3 regions of the Colwellia sp. F1 genome follow, and region 3 is predicted to be linked to each of the others. Evidence: predicted binding sites of a transcription regulator. Region 3 holds the regulator's gene; each other region holds the start of a gene.
The links. Region 3 encodes FNR, which switches genes on or off when oxygen is low (the NO sensors DNR and NnrR bind a similar motif). Its sites were predicted from a motif close to TTGATCTAGATCAA; they were not measured.
Positions count from the first base shown of each region.

Region 1 (7,733 bases), on a different contig from region 3:
TAAACCGTAACCAAGATCATGCTTAGTTTCGTTAAATTTAGCGATGTTTTCTGGCGTTTCTTCCCCATTTCTTAATTTAGTTAAATACTTGTAAGCAACCATGCCATTTCGAATTCTAGGCTCGTGGGCTTTTTGTAAATCGCGCAAACCAACTACTTCGCCATCTAACGAGCGCGTAGCTATTATGCCCAGTGCATAAGGGATTTTTACCGCATAATCGGTTGTCATGGTTTCATCGTTGGGTAAACCTATTAAGGTAAATGCTGCTGGTGCTGGCTCGGTATGGTATTCAGCTTCAATGGCGGCAAGTTTTACCCGTTGTACTTCGCCCACTTCATAACCTGATTCATCACCTAACAGAATAACCGATAATATTGCTGCTAGACCAAAGCCTGCGGCAACAGAAAAAGAGCGCTTGGCAAAAGCAATATCTCGGCCTTTAAGTAGGTAATAACTGCTAATACTTAAGACAAACATTGCCCCAGCAACATAACCCGCTGCGACTGTATGAATAAACTTAACCTGAGCAACGGGGTTAAAAATAATTTCACTAAAGCTCACTAGCTCCATGCGCATTGTCATGTAGTTAAACTCACTACCAATTGGGTTTTGCATCCAACCATTGGCAATTAATATCCACAAAGCAGAAAAGTTTGTCCCCAATGCCATTAAAAAGGTGCCCATTAAATGCTGGCGTTTACTTAACCTGTCCCAGCCTAAAAAGAACATGCCGACAAAAGTGGACTCAAGGAAAAACGCCATTAAGCCTTCAATGGCAAGTGGTGCGCCAAAAACATCGCCAACATAATGCGAGTAATAAGCCCAGTTGGTACCAAACTCAAACTCCATGGTAAGGCCTGTAGCAATACCAATGGCAAAGTTAATACCAAATAACTTACCCCAAAATTTGGTCATGTCGCGGTAAATTTCGCGGCCCGTCATGACAAACACAGCTTCCATGATGAATATAATCCAAGTTAAGCCAAGGGTTAGGGGCACAAATAAAAAGTGAAATAAGGCTGTAATAGCAAATTGCCACCGCGATAGTTCTACTAAGGTTTCGTTAATCATATTGACTCTCTTGTGCAATAAGTGCCTTGTGCATTGGTCTCGTTAATGCTGCCAGCATTCAGTTTATTTATATTTAATTTTCACTGTCTTTTTTAGCAAAAAGCGCTTGTTTAACCGATAAAATTTTTGTTACCCCAGTGCCTAATTTCATTAGGGTATTTAATTGTTCAGGGGTTAATTTTTGTAACTCTGCTGCCCAGTTAGTGATCATTTCTAATAAGTCATGAATATCTTTCATCCGCTGTTGAGCATACACTTCACTGTCGGTTTCAGGGGGTTCAAGTAGCAAATTCCGTAACAATGACAAGGTTGGGTCTACCTCACGTTTGCGTCTTTCTTCAAAAACAATATTTGCCATGTCCATAACACTGCCAATGGCGTTGTAATATTCTTTACGATCACCTGGCACGTGCGTCACCTGCACTAGCTTCCATGACTGTAGCTCCTTAATGCCCATGCTGACATTACCACGAGAGATATTAAGCGTACTGGCCAGCTCATTCGCGGTAATAGGTTTATCACTAATCACTAATAGGGCATACATTTGACCAACGGTACGGTTAAAACCCCACTTACTGCCCATTTCACCAAAGTGATAAACGAATGACTGATTTTTTTCTGAAATTTCCATAGCACCAATATAAAGTTTCAATATTTTCTGAAAGTTTAAAACATTTTGAACCTTTGATCCAGATCAAATAAAAAAATCGCTAAAGCGAATCAACACTGGCTATTGAGTATCAAGATAAGCTTATGTTCATCATAATATCTTACCCAGACTAAGTAATGGATATAGCAATAAAGGTGCCAGTAATGTTTTTATTTAAGCTTATGAAAATTAATGATTTTATTGTTTGTTGTGGCATAAGAATAAAAAATAACTTTCCATGGTGACATAAATGACATTTAATGGCGTCAGGCGTGACAATTATGGCAATAATTATGAGGGAGTAATGCAATTGGTACATCAAACTATTCAAGCGATAATCGAATCTATTGAGAAACCCGCAATTTATATTACCAATGATTATTCGATTGAGGCGGTTAATCAAGCGTATCGTGACACCTACACAACAGAGGTGTTGTTAGGAAAAAGTAAATGCTATGAAGTATCGCACAATGCGACTAAACCTTGTGACCAGTTAATTGAAACAGGCTATTATCGCCGAGTGGGGAGTGTTGAAAAACAAAAAGCGAATTTTAGATTAATTTGCGCAAGCCATAAAAACATAGAAACTATGGTGAGCGAGGGGACATTTCGCGAAGATTTGTATTATAGAATTGCCGCATTTCCTATTCGTTTACCAACGTTAAAAGAAAGACAAGCAGATATCCCTTTATTGGCAGAGCACTTACTATTAAAGAGTGAGTTTTCATCAAAAAAATTTACGGGTGAAGCATTAGCCACACTATCAAAATACCATTACCCGGGTAATGTGCGAGAGCTTAATAATATTGTTCAGCGCAGTGCTTTATTAAGTGATGATGAACTTATTAATGTAGAACATTTACCTCAAAATATAAAAAGTGCTAACAGCGAAACATCGCATTCAGCTAATTTAATATCGAATGAAAAAAAATACCTTATTGAACTACTAAACCAATATGGTAACCAACCCAAATTGATTGCTGATAACTTAGAGATAAGCGTTAGAACGCTTTATAGAAAATTACAAAAACACCAGTTGAATGTTAAAGAATTTACACTCCCTAACAGAATAACTTAAATGCCAGTCTAAAAGAATAACTAACTGAATGGCTTAAATGGTACTAAAAACTGCTGTGCTTTGATGCATACTCCCTGCGCATTATAGCTGCGGTCATGCACAGTAATATTTCCCTCGCTGTCTTGGGTGATAATATTTGTTGTTCTAGTGCCATATTCTGGCGAAACTATAAAAATAGAACTCAGTCGCTCTTCCCAATCTAATGGTACACCGGTATTAGGGAGTTGTTCGATTGACGCTTGTTGGTTATTTTTCATTAACTCAAATAATGCATTGATGTCTAGATCTGTATTTAAGGTAGAAAGATCACTGTGCGCGTTAATAAATGCCGTTAGTTTTTTTTGCCCTAGCGCCATTTTGGGCCAAATATCGTCCAAACTACCATTACATAAACTGTGAAAGCCTGTGGTTAATTTTTGTTGTTTTTGCGTGGTGCTGTTAAAGCAGGTGAGTTGATCTAATTGGCCAAAAACTAAATTAAAACCATTGTAATGATGTGCCGAGCTGGCCAGTTGCTCACTTATTTTAGCATCGTTTGTTGATAAGGCTTGTAATACTAACTCACCACGTGATTTTTTACCTTGATCAAATAATTGCGGTTGACGGTAATTTGTTAACGCACTAAAACGTCCTTGCTGATTTAAGCCAAGCCAAGTGCCACCAGCTTGTAAATCTTTACCGGCTAAAATAGTGCCGTGATTCTTATCTTGAGCAGTATCTGCTGGCCACCAATGCATTTTTTCTGTCGGCCTTTGGTGAAACTCATCACGGTTAGCGCAAATGATCACTGGGTATTTAGGGTGTTGTTTAATGGCAAAAAATAAAATACACATGTGTTTATCGCCTGCATCAAGAGCATAGTTGAGTTGAACGTATATAACTTATAGTAACTCTTTCTTTATACCGAGTGTTAGCTCAGGTACTATTCGTACGATAGAAATTTACTATTTGATTGTATGCAACTAAGGCATGAATATGTTTGACGTTCCAAAAATAAATATAAAAGACAAAGTATCAGCACAAGAGTGGCAAACACGTGTTGATTTAGCAGCCTGTTACCGTTTAATGGTCATGCATGGATGGGATGATCTTATTCATACCCATATTTCAGCACGCATTCCAGACAGCGAATACCTATTAATTAATGCCTTTGGTTTGGCTTTTGAAGAAGTTACTGCCTCAAATTTAGTTAAAATTGATATTGAAGGTAATATTATTGATAAAGACTGCCCGTTTGAAATAAATCCCGCAGGCTTTACTATTCATAGTGCTGCCCATGAAGCGCGGCATGACGATATGTGCGTCATGCATGTGCACACCAATGAAACAATTGCGGTTGCAAGCTTAGAAGAAGGCTTGTTACCTTTAAGCCAATATTCAATGTTTGCGCTGGCCTCACTTAGTTACCATGGCTATGAAGGCTTAGCGGTTAACCATGAAGAAAAGCTAAGAATACAACAAGATTTAGGCGACAAAAACTTTATGTTATTGCGTAACCATGGCGCATTAACTATGGGTAAAACCATTGGTGATGCCTTCATGCACATGTACGACTTAACCCGAGCGTGCCAGATACAATTACAAATTATGGCAACCCAAATGCAGCCTATATATGCTCCGCAAAGTATTATTGACGGCATTAAAGCGCAAGCGAGTATTGTGCATACAGGTAAAACCGGCGGTGAAACTGCGTGGCCAGCGATGGTGCGTAGAGTGTATCGCCAATACCCAGATTTTGCTGATTAGCTATTAGCTAGTTGGTGCATAGCTTAATTCGCTGTTAAGCATATGCATTGATTAGTGTCAACGCTGTGCTTGTTTCGTTAAATTGAACTTGAACCAAATGGCTTAAAGCAGACAATTAATGGCTTAGTCATTAGTGTTAAGATAAATTGAAAAATTGAAAAATTGAAAAATTGATAAATTAAAAGAGATAAAAATGAAAGTTACCCATGTAGAAGTATTTAATATTCATTGCCCTAAACGCCCGGGTTGGAATCCCGTTTTTGTACGCGTTCATACTGATGAAGGTATAAGTGGTGTTGGTGAAGCAGGCTTAGCGTACGACTGGGGACACAGTGCAGCGGCCGCCATGATCAAAGAAATTTCAGAAGCCGTGTTAATAGGCTTTAACCCTTTTAACACGGAATTATTATGGTCACGCATGCTCAGAGAAAGTTTTTGGGGTTTAGGTGGCGGACCGGTAATTTATGCAGCCATGAGTGCAATAGACACCGCACTTTGGGACATAAAAGCCAAAGCCTTAGGCGTGCCTGTTTATCAGTTACTGGGCGGTAAAGTAAACGACAAGTTACGCACCTATGCTAGCCAATTGCAATTTGACTGGGACAGCGAGGTTAACAAATTAATTGAACCAGAAGAATATGCACAAGCGGCATTAAAAGCGGTGAGTGAAGGTTATGACGCCGTTAAAGTTGACCCCATTGTTTATAACAAAGATGGTAGTTCGTCGTTTGACCGCACTAAGCTTTTTACCAGACCACAAATGCGCCTTTTTGGCGACAGATTACGGGCCATTCGTGACGCGGTTGGCCCAGACGTTGATATTATCTTTGAATCGCACTCACTTATGGGGGCGGCTTCAGCCATTCAAATGGGCGCTATCGTCGAAGAAGTTGACTGTATGATGTACGAAGAGCCGGTAAACTACTTAAACTCAGCTGTACATAAAAAAGTTGCTGATAATGTTAATGTGCCTATTGCTGGCGGCGAGCGTTTGTATCATCGTTGGGATGTGCGTCCTTATTTTGAAGATCAAAGTATTGATGTGCTTCAACCGGATGTTGGTTTGTGTGGTGGTTTTACTGAAGCTAAAAAAGTGTGTGATTACGCCGATGTTTACGATATTCGCATACAAGCCCATGTTTGTGGCGGCCCGGTAGCAACAGCAGCATCATTGCATTTAGAAACAGCAATTCCTAATTTTTTAATTCATGAACATCACACTTACGCGATAAAAGATTGGAACCGTGAGCTCTGTTTACAAGACCCGCAACCGGTCGACGGTTTCTTCCAAGTGACTGAAGTGCCCGGTATTGGTATTGAGTTAAATGATGAAATAGTGAAACGTTCACCGCATGTTACGATTAAATAAAGTCGCTCACTAGCGGGTAATTTACTCAGTATTTAATCTTTTAACTTTTAACTTTTAATTAAGGTGTTAAATGAACAACAGAATCAATAACATTATTGCTATTTTTACTCGCAATAATAAGAGGCTAAGCCAAATAATACTGGTGGTGTCGATGTTTTTTTCTTCAGTAGCAATGGCGAGCACGGACCTTATTTTGACTAAACCCGTGCTTACATTAGCGGGGGCTAAATTAATTGCTAATGCTGCCGCTAACAAGGCACAAACAGAAAACTGGCATGTTACTATTGTTATTAATGATCAAAGCGGTAAGTTGCTGTATTTAGAGCGTATGGATGGCGCACAATTATCAAGTATTGATGTGGCAATTAACAAAGCCAATACTGCGGCGTTATATAACCGTGCAACAAAAGTGTTCCATGACCGAGTCAAGCAAGGAGAGTTAGCATTAACAACTCTGCCAGATATGTTGACGTTTGATGGAGCATTACCCATTAAAGTCGACGGTGTATTAGTCGGCTCTATTGGCGTAAGCGGTGTAAAAGGGAGCCAAGATGCTGAAATAGCTAAGGCCGGTATTGATGCTTTTTTGACAGTGCTTGCTCAAAAATAACCGTAAAAGCGATTAGATAACGTTATACCTAAGCCAGTTCTCACTTAATTAAAGGTGAGCTGGCTTTTTTATTTTTCTAACAGCAATGCGCATTACTGAGGTTTAATGAGTTTGTAATAATGTAAGGCATTATTACTGCTTATATCTATTAAATAGCTGTTTACCTCTGTTGTTGAGAGTGTGTAATTTTTTGTCAGGGTTTGCTCACATGCCGCTAACAATGTTTGCCAATAGTCTTGATAACTTTTAGCCAGCAGTGTTAAAGGAAAATTACTCGCTAACATTAATCGCTTTTGACCAAAGCAAGTTAAGCCATGTAAAAACACCTGTTGTACCCAGTCATCGCTATATTGTCTTTGTATCATCTCCCAACCAGAGCATTTAAGGGCACAGTTTTCAAAGCGGCTTAATAAGCAAATGGCTTGCTGCCAGTTTTTCCAGTCAATTATGCTATTAGCATGGCAACTGTTTTCTCCCAGTTTCTGTATCGGAGGAAAGCCCGCATGATTAATAATGCACTGTAAGTCTGGTATCAGCGCGAGTACTTGCATTAGTGCGTTAACAGCGTGAACATCTGTTAAGGGCATTTGTACGTCAAAACTCAGTTGATGTGCTGCAAGTTGTGCTAAGTTTTTTCTTACCTGGGGATGCTGTAAAATATCACTTGCGCTATTATCGAGTATGTACCGACAACCTACCACACATGAAAATGCTACTAGCTGCTTTAATTGCTGGTTAAACTCAGTTTCTGTGGCGGTAATATCAACATAGCCCACCGCAGTAAAACGTATGTCACTGGGTAAGGTTAATGATGCTAACCATGCTATTTCTTGCCAAGGCTCTTCGTTGTTAAAACCTGCTTCTATATGCACAAACCCTTTTATTGCCAATGGCGAAGTGAGTAACAAGTCATTGACTGAAAAGTTTTGTGCGATAACAGGCTTATCAGGCCAAAAGGGTGGGTTATTTGGTTTTAGCCAATGATAATCACCTTGTGTTAAATTGAATAAATGTAGGTGGGGGTCGATTATTTTCATGTTTTCTCACATTGATACTGCACCACTGTAATACACAGACTCCGCCGCTTTTCTAACTTTTATGCTAGCGCGTATTATTGCACGGTATAGCCACCATCGATCACTTGTAAGCTACCGGTAATAAACTTCGCTTTATCAGACGCTAAAAATAATACCAGCTCAGCCACTTCTTC
Region 1 is NZ_JBWDLI010000005.1:119,718-127,450, reverse strand. It holds gene AC0UA9_RS06325 (cytochrome ubiquinol oxidase subunit I) at 1-1,071, opposite strand, end outside; gene AC0UA9_RS06320 (GbsR/MarR family transcriptional regulator) at 1,145-1,702, opposite strand; gene AC0UA9_RS06315 (AAA-type ATPase lid domain-containing protein) at 1,971-2,798, shown strand; gene AC0UA9_RS06310 (NRDE family protein) at 2,819-3,631, opposite strand; gene AC0UA9_RS06305 (class II aldolase/adducin family protein) at 3,774-4,544, shown strand; gene AC0UA9_RS06300 (mandelate racemase/muconate lactonizing enzyme family protein) at 4,738-5,913, shown strand; gene AC0UA9_RS06295 (GlcG/HbpS family heme-binding protein) at 5,984-6,523, shown strand; gene AC0UA9_RS06290 (amidohydrolase family protein) at 6,616-7,560, opposite strand; gene AC0UA9_RS06285 (SDR family NAD(P)-dependent oxidoreductase) at 7,635-7,733, opposite strand, start outside.
Region 1: a site for FNR is predicted at 1,756-1,769, ahead of AC0UA9_RS06320 (GbsR/MarR family transcriptional regulator). Genes of this name have one in related genera too.

Region 2 (7,733 bases), on a different contig from region 3:
CACTGATAAACACCATGGGCGCTGAAATAATGGTTGAAGATAACCGCTTAGCGATCAATGAGTAAGCTCCTAAGCAAAATAAAATAACTAAAATACCTATTTCCATTGATGTTAACGCCTTACGTGTTTTGTGTGCCCTAAATAGCGATACTGAAATTAACTATCGCCTTGAGTCAGTATACTTAATTATTAAGTTTTGTCTGCTTTAGATCCTCGACTACCGTTGTGCTTGGTTACTTTATCGTGGTAGATAAAATATCATTACCACACAAAAGATAACAATCCCCCAAAATGCTTTCACAAAAAAACTCACCTTGCTTCGCCTGTCGTTTGGGTGCTTTAACGGCAACGCCATACCACAATGTTGGCAATGCTCGTCTGTGTCCTTGTTATCGCCCTGACAATAAAGGCATTTTTTACTTTTGTTACTCATAACGGCTTCCCTTAATTTCTATTACTTTGCTCTACTGCCATAGTACTTTTCTTGTCTTATTGTGATGTTAACTGATGATATAATTGAGGTAAACGTAATGGTAATTGCTCAGGCCTTAAAATAACAGTAAAGCCATCTGCACCAAAAAGGTAAGGTAAATAAGCTTGTGCGTCGGTATCAACCGTAATACAAAAAGGTTTAATACCTAAACGCTTTGCTTCGTTTATCGCATGATGAGTGTCTTCTATACCGAAGCGGCCTTCATAATGGTCAATATCATTGGGCTTACCATCAGTTAAAATAAGCAGTAACTTCTCACTGGTTTTTTGCTCATTTATCACCTGTGTTGCTTGGCGAATGGCAGCCCCCATACGGGTATAAAAACCCGGTCTTATAGCTTGTATACGCCCTCTTACCTCATCACTGTACTTTTCATTAAAGTTTTTTAGCAGAGTAAAGCGAACATTATGTCGTTTAACTGAAGAGAAACCATACATGGCAAAGTTATCACCCACTGATTGTAATGCTTCACCAAAGAGTAATAAGCTGTCTTGTACTACGTCAATCACTCGGCTTTCATTGTTTAAGTGCGCATCAGTAGACATAGATAAATCTGCTAATAATAAGCAAGATAAGTCGCGATTATTGCCACGAAACGATTTAAATAAACCTTTTTCAGCACTCGCTGAGACTTGGCTTTCCACATGAAAATCTAACCAAGCACTTAAGTCGATTTCTTCGCCTTGGGGTTGGGCTTTAAGCCAATAACGAACACTGCGTAATTGCTCAAACTGCGCTTGTATAATTTTTGATGTTTTTTGTAGTCGTACTGGCAATCTTGCCGCTTTTGCGTCTTTAGGTAGCATAGGTTGTAATAAGCAGCGATCAGCTTGCAACACTTGCTGTTTGTAATGCCATTCGGGTAATTTTATCCCTTCACCTAGGGGGATGTCGTCTTCTGAAGCTGAAGGTAAATCAAGATCTATTTTAATTTGTGCACTTCTTTGTTTTTCTTGTTCTTTGGCTAGGGTAATTTTATCAAGATCTTCGACTGTTTTAGAGTTGTCTTGATCATCATCACTGTCATCACAACCGCGATCAAGTTTAGAAAATTCACTCCAAGAAAATAAGCTTTCAAGTCGAAAAATCATCATGCCTTCGCGCTCATTCGGTGAGTCTGCCCGTTCGGCTTTCTTTCTGCTGGTGTCAGATTTTTTTGCCGTCTTTTTCTTCTCTTCTTCCTCTACTTCATTTTCGTCAACGTCTAGGTATTCAGCCATGAGTATTTCTTCTGAACTCGCGCTCGGGTATAGCCATAAATAAACCGCTTTGGGGGCAAAGTTAACCATGGGAAACTCAGTTACCGCCCCAGGTGTTAAAATAGCTTTAACAATAGCGCGCTCCATTACCTGTTCTGCTTTAGGTAGTTTGTTTGCCTCTGGCCGGCTGGCAACAAAGGCCTTTGCTAGGCGTGTATAACGATTAGCGAGGGCTGGATACTTTGCTAACACGTCAACAACTAAGGTTTGGTTGTCTTTGGCCCAGTGGGTAAAGCGGCCACTGTGGTGCGACGCCAATACCGCTAACCAAATATAGAGATCATAATTTAATGATTTATCATCAAAAATAGCAAGCGACTCTGGTAGACGTAAACTTTCTTCGTCTTGCCAAGCTAAACTTACCAATTGGGTGTCACCAGATATTTTTTGAATTAAGCTTTTACGACTTAAGTATTCTCGCCCTGACGCGGCTTCTACCCGCTTTACCGCATCGCCACCTAACGCACGAAAAACCATGCCCACAGATTTATTCACTTCATCAAATGAGACACGAGCATGATCATATTCAGCGCTTGCTTTACGCGTAATATACTTATGCCAAATACCACCAACCCACTCTTCCATAACCCTAAAACCATTGAACAAATAAAGAATAATGTCATTGTATCAAAAGCGATTATTTTATACCTGATTTGGGTCAAGAATATTGAACTACGAGCTAATAAAAACACAAACAATAAGGAGTAAAGTTTTACCTTACTTTCATAGCTTACTTTGGCACGCTGCAAAAACAAACTGTACCTAGCACCGTTAAAAAACAGGAAGCTTATGTGACATAGCACGCGCTATATTGAGCATACCAATAAGTACAAAGCCGGTATGTAGTACAGAAAAATAAAAGATGGTTACCATCATAGGAACATCAAATTGGGCAGAAAGCATGATGTAAATAGCAGGAATGACCACTAATAAAATGCCACTAAGGGCCGAAACTTGTACAGCCCTGATCAAATGTATTCTATTATAATTGGAGATTCGCTTAGCTTGACCGCGCTGCATCCGCATTTTAACTAAAAAATAAAGAAGTAATAAAAAGCCAATAATAGGGAGAAATACTAAGTTAGCTAAATAGAATGATTGAAAAAGCATCGCTGGTTTGTTTTCTTGGTTTGACTTCATGCTTCCCCCTATTATTCGTTAGCCAACCTTTAGTCATCTACCTTCACGTTAACCATATACCTTAGCCATTAGTTTATCAATAAACCCGCGAACTAACTTCCCTTGACTAAGCCAGATCACCATAACTAGTGGCAAATGCTCTCTTAAACTAAATAAATAAGGCCGATTACAATAGGGAGTATAATCACATAGCTTAATAACGCATATCGCCAACGTTTAGGAGCGGTTTTTAGTTCCATAAAAATATCGCTAACCTGCTGCCCTTTAAAAAAAACAATAAATAACACTATACTAATAAAGACCACTTTCGGTGCACTCAACAATGCTAAAAATGAACCTATATAAGCAGATATTACTGTTAACAGTAGCAATAAAAGCCAACTGAGGGTAAATTTTTTATTTGAATTAAGCTGTGCCATGAAGCTGATTCCAATTTAATTAAATTACATAAACCAACGGAAATAAAATAATCCAAAGTAAATCAACCATGTGCCAATAACTGGCACCTGATTCAAAGCCAGAGATGTTGGTTTCGTTATATTCATTTTTCGCGGCTTTAATGGCAACCGCAGCAAGAATAACCATACCTAACAATACATGCATTAAGTGAAAGGCGGTGATCAAAAAGTAGAGTGTAAAAAAAGTATTAGTTTCAATATCTATACCCTGCTGAAATAACGATGAATATTCCATCATTTTTACCACTATATATAAACAAGCAACAAGTTTAGCCACCACCAACAATTTTGCCGCCTGCTTACCATCACCCCGATGCATTTTATTCAACGCTAGCGCGACAAAGTAGCTACTGGTAATGAGGGTTAGGGTATTAATCAAGCCCGACATTTGATGTACTTTGCTCTTACTTTGGCTAAACATATCAGCATTAAGTTGCTCTGAAACAGCAAAACCAATAAACAAAAGGGCAAAAACACTCAACTCGGCCAAAATAAATACCCACATGGCTAAGTCACCTGGCAACCGACTCGTTAAATCTGAAGTTTGTTTTATTTCAGCTTGTTTGTTTTGTACTGGTGTAGTGGTGATATTATCCATGCGTTACAAGGGTGACCTTAGGTTACTTCATTGGGATTACAGTAAAATTATTAGCTTACTCATCAAAATATACTTTAGCGACATCCATCAAGGCCTTCACTGTTTGAGGGTCGTCAGATAATGGCTCAGCTAAACAACACCGGCACACATCTAAAACATTCATGCCAGTACTTATCATTCGGGCTGCATAAATTAATAAACGTGTTGAAGCCACTTCATCTAAGTCATTTTGCTCTAGCTTTCTTAACGCTCCTGCTAGCTCAACTAATTTAAAGGCTAAATGTGCATCAACACCTGTCTCTTTTATGAGTATTTGTTGCTCTACTTCTGCACTAGGGTAATCAAAACGTAAGGCAACAAAGCGTTGCTTGGTACTAGGTTTCATTCCTTTTAACAAGTTTTGATAACCTGGGTTATATGAAACAACCAGCATAAAGCCGGGTGCTGCTTCAAGTAACTCCCCCGTTCTTTCAAGCGGTAATACACGTCTGTCATCAGCAAGTGGGTGCAGAACAACCGTGGTATCTTTGCGCGCTTCAACCACTTCATCTAAGTAACAAATTCCCCCTTCTCTTACTGCTCTCGTTAATGGACCATCTTGCCAATAGGTACCTTGCGGGCCAATTAAATGCCGGCCTACCAAGTCTGCTGCGGTTAAATCATCATGACAAGCCACTGTGTATAATGGTTTATTTAATTTATTAGCCATATGCGCAACAAAACGTGTTTTACCACAGCCCGTTGGCCCCTTAATTAAAACAGGTAACTGGTGTTCAAAGGCATGGGTAAATAAGGTGACTTCATTGCTTTGTTCTTGGTAAAAAAACTCATTTGTAGACATAGTGATTATTAAACTCGGTAAAAATTTCTTGAGAGTAAAATACCCTAGCGGTAAGCAAAGTACAAACTCAGATCGCGCCATCGTTGACAAGGATCATTGAAAAACTAGCTATTAACACAATAAATTGTTTTTTCTCCTGCGCTACAAGCTTTTATCTTTTAAATTATATTAACTTTAGTTAAACTTGACCTCTTGATATTTTCTCATTGCAAGCCATTTTTTCTGCTTAAACACGACTTAGCCTATTGGCTTACAGTAAGCTTGCTTAGGCTATATTTTGTGTACGGCGGGCTTAACTGGTGTATTGCTTTTAAACCAGTGCTAGGGGTAGAACAGGGATGACATTAACGGCGGAGCAACAAACAGTGTTTCAAACACGTCATGCGTAATAAGTAAGCCTCATAAATAGTAAAGATAACAACAAAATATAGGAAAACACATGTTTTATTTAATTTACAGTGAAGATGTTGTCAACAGTTTAGCAAAAAGACTCTCTGTTAGAGACCTTCATTTAGCTCGCTTACGTGCGCTGCAAGATGAAGGTCGCTTATTAGTTGCAGGCCCCTGCCCAGCCATTGACAGCAACGAACCCGGCGAGGCTGGTTTTACTGGCTCTTTAATTATTGCCGAGTTCAGTAATTTAGCACAAGCGCAAGCATGGGCGAATGCCGACCCTTATATTGCTGCAGGCGTTTATGAGAAAGTAACGGTAAAACCATATAAAAAAGTATTGCCTACTTAAAAATTAGGCAGCAAACATTGAGCTATTCTTCATTGTTCAGATGAGCCATGCTTGATTATTACCACCAAAAGGCTGTTAACGAGCGACATCTGTTATTGGCCTTAAGTAGATTACCTATAATTAACAACATTACGAAAATGACAAAAATTACAGTAGTTTTAGCCGTGTTAACACTTATGCCCTATTTGTTTTTAGTGCCCGCGCATGCACAGGTAACATTAGAAGATTGTGAAAAAATGGTGCCCGCCACTGAACAGCAATCTCGTTGTTTTGATAGTGTCAAAGCGATTGTTAATGATGAACTACAAATTTGGGTAAATAGTCATATTTTAAACTTAGAGGAAAGCACCTCTCATACTAGCCGTACTTCGGCTTTAACGCTGTTTAAACGTGCGCAAAATAATTTTATTACCTTTCGGGAAAATGAGTGTCGCTGGCAGTACTTTTCAGTTTCACCAGAAAAAACGTCTAAAATGACCTATAAAAAGTGTTTTATCTTAGTAACAAAAAACCGTATTGCTCAGCTTAGCAATACCCCTTAGTTACCTGACACAGGCTCGGTTTGTTCAAGCTGTTTAACTTCTTGTGTTACGCTGTCTTCATCGCTTAACAAAATAGCTAACCAGCGCCCTTCTAACGAGCTCTCTAGGCCTATTTTTAAAATCATCGTTAACGGGACACTGAGTAACATACCTACCGTACCTAGTAACCATCCCCAAAAGATTAAAGATAAAAAAACCACCAAGGTTGATAAACCTAAACCTTTACCTAAATACCTTGGTTCAACCATATTTCCCATTACCATATTAATAGCAATATAACCTAAACCAATAAAGCCAGCTTCAGCCAACCCCAATTGTAAGGCGGCTAAAGTCACCGCAGGTACTGCGGCAATAATAGAGCCGATATTAGGGATGTAATTAAGTAAGAAAGCAAAAACCCCCCATAATAGATAAAAATCTAAACCAAAAGCCCATAGCATTAGCGACACAATGATACCAGTAGCAATACTAACCATAGTTTTTATAGCAATATAATGGTTCACTGACGCCAAAAATCGTTCAATTTGCTTTAAGCGCATTTCTGGGTCGTCTAAAGCAAAATGTAACTTAAGTGGGAATGACGATGCTTCAAATAACATGAAAACAACCGTAAGGATAATTAAGAACAGGTTAGCCATGACAGAGCCAAAGCCGCTAAGCATATTCGCCGCCATGCCCATGGCTGCAGAAGGGTCAAAATATTCAAACAATATAGCCGAGGATATTTGAATATTATAGCGGGATAAAAAAGCCACTAACCAGGTAAACTGCTCTTGTAATTGCGCTCTATATTGAGGAATTAGACCGGATAGTTCATTTAATGATTGGCCAACTAACCCCGCTAACGACAACGCAATAATAACAAAAATACCAATCACTAAAATCACCGAAATTGCTTTGGGTATTTTATAGTCACTTGCTTTGGTTACTAATGGGTTAAAAATAATGGCAATAAATAACGATAATAAAAAAGGAACCACAATATTTGCTGCCACTTTTATTCCGGCAAAAATAATAAATATTGCTGCCACCGTCACAAAACCTTTAACCATTGAATCGTTTTTAGCTGGTAAAATCATAAATTAAAATTCTTATTGTTACTGTTATTGACCGTTAAACGAGTATGCTTTAACACTTGTCGTTAAACTCTACCACCTAAATACAATTATTTTTATATCTATTGGGTAATTTTTATTTTAAGTCGTGCGCCATAGTTACTCAACTCGTAACTTGTCGCCCACTAACCCAGCTTCCTCAGTAGAGCCTGCGTGTTTTGACGCATTGTTTGGGCAACCATGAGGTAACCAATGCTTGCCACAAAAATAGCGCCACTTGCTGGCCCTAGTAACCAAATATAGGGATGTAGTCGGCCTTCAAGGTTAAAGATCTGCTGCTGAATTATTAAGAGCGTAATATCAGACACTATCGCAGCAACTAAACCAGAAATTGCCCCCAGTAATAAAAACTCATACAGTGTTGCTAACTTAATTAAGCGCCTTTTGGCACCTAATGTACGTAAGATAACCACTTCTTGTAAACGCTCAGATAAACTAGCTTGTACTTGCGAAATAAGCACTAATGCGCCACTAATTAATACAATAGAGAGTACAAAGCCTATTGCCAGTGTCACTTGAGAGATAATTGACTGTGCTTGCTCGAT
Region 2 is NZ_JBWDLI010000016.1:57,987-65,719, forward strand. It holds gene AC0UA9_RS14415 (cation:proton antiporter) at 1-106, opposite strand, end outside; gene AC0UA9_RS14420 (DnrP protein) at 239-433, opposite strand; gene AC0UA9_RS14425 (nitric oxide reductase activation protein NorD) at 490-2,337, opposite strand; gene AC0UA9_RS14430 (hypothetical protein) at 2,524-2,892, opposite strand; gene AC0UA9_RS14435 (cytochrome C oxidase subunit IV family protein) at 3,036-3,311, opposite strand; gene AC0UA9_RS14440 (cytochrome c oxidase subunit 3 family protein) at 3,331-3,948, opposite strand; gene AC0UA9_RS14445 (AAA family ATPase) at 4,004-4,789, opposite strand; gene AC0UA9_RS14450 (YciI family protein) at 5,229-5,531, shown strand; gene AC0UA9_RS14455 (lysozyme inhibitor LprI family protein) at 5,669-6,073, shown strand; gene AC0UA9_RS14460 (AI-2E family transporter) at 6,070-7,152, opposite strand; gene AC0UA9_RS14465 (ABC transporter permease) at 7,314-7,733, opposite strand, start outside.
Region 2: a site for FNR is predicted at 2,401-2,414, ahead of AC0UA9_RS14425 (nitric oxide reductase activation protein NorD). Genes of this name have one in related genera too.

Region 3 (7,733 bases):
ATTAACCTCATCCCAGACCCTACTAAAGCACAGTAAACCATGCCTACTTCATGTTTTCATTGTAACGAAGCGATTCCTCAGGGTATCAGCCTTTACGTTACTATTAACAAAAAACAACAACCGATGTGTTGTATAGGTTGCCAAGCTGTAGCACAAGCTATCGTTGATAACAATCTAACTCAATACTATCAATTTAGAACTGAGCCTGCGCAAAGAGGCGCTGAGCTCGTGCCTGACGATCTCAAAATAATTCAACAACAAAAGCACAAGTTGTTAGATGAAGAAATACTCCAAAGTGAATTTATTTATCATGAAAATGAGTCAAAGGAAGCAATATTAACTATTGACGGTATTAGTTGCGCCGCTTGTGCATGGTTAATTGAAATGCAATTAACTAAAATTAAAGGTGTTGAAAACGTCTCGGTAAACGCGACTACGCAGCGAGCCACAGTTAAATGGCATGATAAGACCGTGCAACTTAGCGAAATACTTAACGCAATAGAAAAAATTGGCTATCAAGCCCTCCCCTTTAAAGCCAATGAAGTAGAACAACGAAATAAAGCGACCAGTAAAGTATTTATCAAACGTTTAGGTATCAGTGGCATTTTAATGATGCAAGTGATGATGATCGCTGTTGGGTTATATTTTGGTGCCTTCACTGATATGTCTGAAGACATTAAGGTGTATATGCGTTGGGTTAGCTTTATTTTGGCGACTCCCATTATTTTATACGGCGCATTTCCTTTTTATACTGGAGCCATAAATGCCTTAAAGGTGAAACGATTATCGATGGATGTTCCTGTTTCCATTGCTATAATTCTTGCGTTTAGTGCGAGCGTGTGGGCGACCATCACAGAACAAGGCGAGGTGTACTTCGAAGCGGTATCGATGTTTACCTTCTTATTACTTATTGGCAAATTTTTAGAGTTTCGTGCTCGTTCTCATGCAGCACAAGTATCAGCAAATTTATTGAAGCTGATGCCAATGACAGCAATAAAAATAGGTCACGCAGGCATACAACTATCAACAACCGCCAATAATGAAACGCTTGTTGCCGCCAAACAACTCGTTAAAGGTGACATAGTGCTAGTTAAGCCAGGTGAAGTAATACCTGCTGACGGCATGATTATAAGCGGCAGCAGTCAAATTAATGAAGCCATGTTATCTGGGGAACAAAAACCTGTTACTAAAAATACCAATGATGCTGTTTTCGCAGGCACCATTAATGGTGATGGCAACCTAAACATACAAGTAAAAAAACCAAGTAATGACTCGTTTTTAAGTCAATTAATTCGCCTGAGTGAACAATCTCAAGCGCATAAACCGAAGCTGGCGCGTTTTTCAGACAAAGTCGCACAATATTTTGTTGCTATTATTTTAATGACCGCTATTGGTACTGCTATTTATTGGCAGCAACATTTACCAGAAGAGGCTTTTTGGATTACCTTATCAGTATTAGTCGCTACTTGTCCTTGTGCTTTATCCTTAGCGACACCAACCGCTTTAACCTGTGCTACCACTCGGTTAAATCGTGATGGAATCATGATAAAGTCAGCACACGTAATGGAGACTATGCCCAACATTAATTGTTTTGCCTTTGACAAAACAGGCACCTTAACCACAGGTGAGTTTTCTCTAGACAAGGTTGTTGTTTATAATAGTGACTATAATGAAAGCCAAATTTTAGCTATCGCTGCTGCATTAGAGTCACACTCTGAGCACCCTTTAGCTAAAGCTTTTATGCAACACAGACGCTTTGATTTAACAACACAGGCGATAACCGTTCAATCTGGACAAGGCGTAAGTGGCGTCGTTAATGGTAAACCTTATAAAATAGGTAAAGCCAGTTGGTTGCTAACATCAGATAACCGAGTAGCTCAAACCTTAGCAAAGGACACTAATGCGCAGACAGTATCAGTATCAGACAAGCTTTATCAGTCGCTTTTAAGCGTTTCTTGCGTACTCGTTTGTGACAACCAATTAATCGCTGCTTTTTCTCTTGCAGATAAATTAAGAGAGGATGCAAGTGAGTTGATTAATCACCTTAATATTAACCATAAAACACTCATACTTTCAGGCGACAACCAAAGTGCCTGTAACGATGTAGGGCAAGTGTTGTCAATATCGCAATGTTATGGCAACTTAAGCGCGACAGACAAAATGAACACCATTAAAGACAAACAAAAAAATAACATAACCGTTGCTATGGTTGGTGATGGGGTAAACGACTCACCTGTTTTTGGTGCGGCGCATGTTTCTATGGCGATGGGCTGTGGTACCGATATCGCTAAAAGTGGTGCTGATGTTATTTTATTAAACAACAAACTTAGCAGCATCAATAACTTAATTTATACTTCAATCAAAACTAAACGTATTATATTTCAAAATTACTTATGGGCTTTTGGCTATAACGCTATTATATTACCCTTAGCTGTTGCTGGTTTTATCACACCTTACATGGCTGTTATTGGTATGTCAGTCAGTTCTATTTTAGTGATAACTAACTCGCTCCGCTTGCTGAAAAATAACACTCAACCTACTGGAGCAACCAAGTGAGTATTATTTATATTTTAATTCCTATTGCTATATTACTTACTACATTAGGGATTTATTTGTTTTTTTGGGCTGTGAAATCTGAACAGTTTGATGATCTTGAAAAGCAAGGCATGAGTATTCTGTTTGATGATAAAGACGTACAAGATCCTGCTGAAGAAAATAAGCCTAGTGAAGCCATATTAAATGATACGGAACAACAGCCTGTAGCGCAGCATAAAAAGCAAGCAGATAAATAAATGACCTTAGATTTATTTTCTGCCTTTATCATAGGTTTACTTGGCTCCGGGCATTGTATTGCAATGTGTGGTGGTATCACTACTATGCTAACCTCTGCCCTACCACCATCAGCGCAATCTAAAGATAAATATAACCAACAGCAAATACCCGTTAATAACCAAGTTGTGGTCGTTCCATCTATCGCTAATCACCAAGCTACTTTGGTGATCCTTTACAACATTGGCCGTATTAGCACTTACGCTTTTATTGGTGCTATTGTTGGTTTTACTGGGTCGATTGCAGCAAAAAATATTGGTATGCCCTTGGTTGGCCTACGTTTAGTTTCAGCTACTTTTATGATTTTACTTGGTTTATATCTTGGCCAATGGCTCATGTGGTTAAACCGGATAGAAGCTTTAGGCAAACATTTGTGGCGTTTTATTTCACCACTTGCTAGCAAGGCTATTCCGGTAAACTCTCCACTTAAAGCATTGACCCTTGGTGCTATTTGGGGTTGGCTGCCCTGCGGTTTAGTTTATTCAACGTTAACTTGGGCACTAGCTAGTGGTAGTACACTCACCGGAGCAAGCATCATGTTTTTCTTTGGCTTGGGCACTTTACCGGCGTTATTAACACTATCTATTGGGTTTCAACGCATAAAAACTATGTTAGTAAAGCCTTTATTTAAAAAAGTGATGGCTTTGCTATTAATATCCTTTGGCATTTATAGTTTTATTGTTGCATATCAACAACTGTTCTAATACCATAGACTTGTCTTAAGAAATAGTATAAAAGCCTAACAGCTCTGATCTATTACTATCTAAATAACTGAGTAACGCATGTCAAATAATAATACGAGTGCACAACATATTAATTGCCAAAACTGTAGTATTAGTGAACTTTGCCTTCCTTTTACGTTAAATGATCAAGAGCTAACAACACTTGATGATATAATTGACCGTAAACGTCCTTTTCACAAAGGTGACAAACTTTATACTGACGGCCAAGAAATGCATGCGCTCTATGCAATTCGCTCAGGTACTTTTAAAACATTTACCGTCAATGAACAAGGTGAAGAACAAATCACTGGTTTTCATTTAGCCGGTGATCTACTCGGTTTTGACGCTATCGCAAATGCCGAACACAAAAGTTTTGCTCAAGCATTAGAAACTTCAATGATTTGTGAAATTCCTTACGAGAATTTAGATACACTCTCTAACACTATGCCAAAGTTGAAGAAACAAGTATTACGCTTAATGAGCAACGAAATCCGTACCGACCAAGAAATGCTTACATTATTAAATAGAAAAAACGCGGAACAGCGCGTGGCAACTTTTTTAGTCACTTTAAGTGACCGTTATCATGCGAGAGGCTTATCAGCTTCTGAATTTCGTCTTACCATGACCCGTAGTGATATTGGGAATTATATTGGTCTTACAGTTGAAACAATAAGCCGTTTACTCAATCGTTTCCATAAAAGCGGCTTAATAAGCGTTGATGGTAAATTAATTATCATAAATAAAATTGATGAACTGATTGAATGCGCCAAAGGCTAACACTTATAGCAACTGTCATCACTTTTTCGCTAGTAATTATTATCGCTTACATCACAAATATTTAATATAAAACAAGCATTAACTCCTCATTTTTGCTATATATATAAACAAGACTTTACTAAAGTTTACTCAATACCGTCTAGTATAAGAAAGTATTCACTGAGCAAGGATTTAAAGGCTTATTGACATTGGTTTACACCTAAGTGTACACCGCCCTCTACCCCATGCTCCTTGTCTACAAACTTATGCAAAATGGTATACTATATAGCAACAGAGAGGGGTATCATGAATACTTATCAGAATATTCTAGTCGTTATCGATCCGTCAACCGACGAACAAAAAGCATTAAAAAGAGCAATTGATTTAGCAACAAGCATAAAAGCAAGTGGTAATCAGGTCAAAGTTCATGCTTTCATGAGTATCTTTGACTTCTCTTATGAAATGACCACAATTCTCTCAAGCGGTGAGCGTGATGTGATGAGGCAATCAGTTATTAAAGATAAAGAGCTTTGGTTAACAAGCCTGATAGATGACTTAAACCCTAGTATTGATATTAGTAAATTAGTCGTTTGGCACAACCGTCCTTTTGAAGCAATAATTGATCAAGTTATTAATAATGAGCACGATCTTTTAATAAAAGGAACACGCCAGCACGACAAATTGAAGTCAGTTGTATTTACCCCCACTGATTGGCATATATTGCGTAAATGCCCCTGCCCTGTTTTATTAGTAAAAGATCATAACTGGCCTAAAAATGGCAACATACTTGCTGCACTAAATGTTGGCAGTGATGAGCCTGAGCATCACTCTTTAAACAGTAAAATTACACATACTGCCAAGCAATTAGCACACCTTATCCAAGGAAATGTTCATTTAGTCAATTCTTTTCCTGGCACCCCCGTTAATATTGCTATTGAAATACCAGAGTTTAACTCTACTGAATATAACGACACCATGCGCAAGCACCATGAACAAGCAATGACCACTCATGCAAGTAAATTTGACATTAACGTTACAAACACGCATGTTGATGAAGGATTGCCTGAAACCGTAATAGAACAAGTAGCAGTAAAAATAGATGCTGAGCTTGTTATTTTGGGTACTATAGGGAGAACTGGTATTTCTGCCACTTTAATTGGTAATACCGCAGAGCACGTGTTAGATCAACTAAACTGTGATGTACTGGCAATAAAACCCGATGGTTATATTTCGCCATTACAGTAAATAATACGGGATTTAACCTAGCAGATTTAACATCAATTAACTAACAGGACATTTAATTACAAAAAATAAACGTACGCCAAGGATGGGTCTAACATCAATACATTGGTTTATAAAATATTTAAAAAGTTGTTGTATTTTATAAGATAAATGTTAATTTGATTGGACACTAAACAATTCCTTATCTTATTAAAACTCAATAACTGCAAAAAATAATAACAATATGAAAAATAATTACAATATTAGGCTAATTTTTCTAAGGTATTTTATGAAAACAATGTTCAAACAATTAAGTTCAATTTTTATATTAATAACTATGATCGGGTTCAGTGGTCAAGCTTGGACGCAAACGACAACGCTTAAACAAGAACAAGCAAAACTGGTCAGCAAATTTGCCACACATATTAACTGGCCAGCTGATGCAAGAGAAACCAAATTCATAATTGGGGTATACAAAGACACCGAAAAATTTCAGTACTTTCAAGAGTTTTTTGAAAATAAAGGAGTTCATGGCAAAGATCTGGTTGTGCGTTTAATTACCAGTTTTAATGAAGTCAAAGATATTAATATTCTGTATTTATCCGCCAGTCAACGTAACTCATTAACAACTGCAAATAGTTATGTTAACAACACAAGCGTGCTCATCATTACTGAAGACAGTAGAGAGCCTCATAAATCAATGATTGATATCGCCTTCAATAAACAACAATCTCGCATTGTCTGTACTATCAATGATGATAGTATTCTAAAACAGCAACTCGTTATTCCTCAGCTTTCTTATTTATTAGATATGAAAGAAAACAACGAAAAGCTCCCCTTCAGCCCGAGTTTTATCCAAGAAAGTCAGCAATCAAAACAACTGTTAGCCCTACAAAACACTCTAGCTGAGCAAGACATTGCTTTAAATCAGTTAACGCAAGAGTTAGCGCTAAGCAAAGAACAACTTAATGCCAGTAATAAAAACTTAGATCAAGATAAACTGAATTTACAAAAAGAGATTGCTCGCTTACAACAAGTACAGCAAGAAAATAAAAAACAAAGCGCTGCGATTAAAGCCAAAGATAAAAAATTAGCACAACTAGAGAAACAATTAAAAGCTCAAATTGAGGTAAATAACCAAGGAGCAAGTACTTCAGATGAAGCTATTGCTAATGTACAGGCAATAGAAGAGCAGAAATTGGCACAAGATAAATTAATTGCTGATTTAAGTGAAAACCTTAAACAACAAAAAGTAATAACAAAGAATACAGCAGAAAAATTAGCAAGTGTTACCAAAGACAATGATGCCCTATCTCATTTTAAAATACTGTTTTATCTTTTTGCACTCATTGCGATCATTGCTGCCGCTTTTGCCTTCTTATTATGGAAAAAATCTAAAGAAATAACTTCAGTTACACCTGTAGCAAAAGACCCAGCAAGTGATAAGTTGTTAGCTATTAGAAACCGTCAATTAGTGAAATCAGAAAACTTAGCTGCATTAGGTTACATCGCAACCGATACAACCTACGCCGCTGGTTTATCATTATCGGAATTACAAACACAATTTTCTTCAACAGGTGATACTAAAACCGCAGCAACACTTAAGCCTGTTTTAACTTTATTAAACAATCTTAACCTTATTGCCGCTGATCAAGATGAAACTAAAATGCAAAGCTTTGATGTCATTGCATACATACAAAGAATGGCAAGCTTATATGCTTTCGAATTTAGCCAAAGCGATATTGTTTATAGCTATACAGGCGAAAAAGAACTCTCGATTAAGTCAGTCCCTAGTTATATCGCCTTAATATTGTTAAACCTCATTAATAACTCACTCAAACATGGTTTTAATAATGACGGTAATGGCAAAATAACTTTAAACGTTGAAAAAGGGGCTAAAGGCGGGGCTACAATAACCTACGCTGATGATGGACAAGGAATGAGTAAAGACACGTTAAAACAAGTTTTCGACCCGTTTTTTACCACCCAGAGTGAGCGAGGCTATGTTGGTTTAGGCATGAGCACGACCTACGATTTAATTAAGAAAAAATTAGCGGGCGATATAACAATAGACAGTGTTAAAGGTAAAGGTACTACGGTAACTATTAACTTACCTTAAGCTAACCTAAAGCCTTTACTCTCAAGGCTAAAAAGGCCAGTGAAATCACTGGCCTTTTTATTGCTATTTTATCGTCATTAGTACAG
Region 3 is NZ_JBWDLI010000009.1:149,432-157,164, forward strand. It holds gene AC0UA9_RS10480 (FixH family protein) at 1-36, shown strand, start outside; gene AC0UA9_RS10485 (heavy metal translocating P-type ATPase) at 40-2,556, shown strand; gene ccoS (cbb3-type cytochrome oxidase assembly protein CcoS) at 2,553-2,792, shown strand; gene AC0UA9_RS10495 (sulfite exporter TauE/SafE family protein) at 2,793-3,533, shown strand; gene fnr (fumarate/nitrate reduction transcriptional regulator Fnr) at 3,612-4,328, shown strand; gene uspE (universal stress protein UspE) at 4,614-5,552, shown strand; gene AC0UA9_RS10510 (YfiR/HmsC family protein) at 5,818-7,647, shown strand.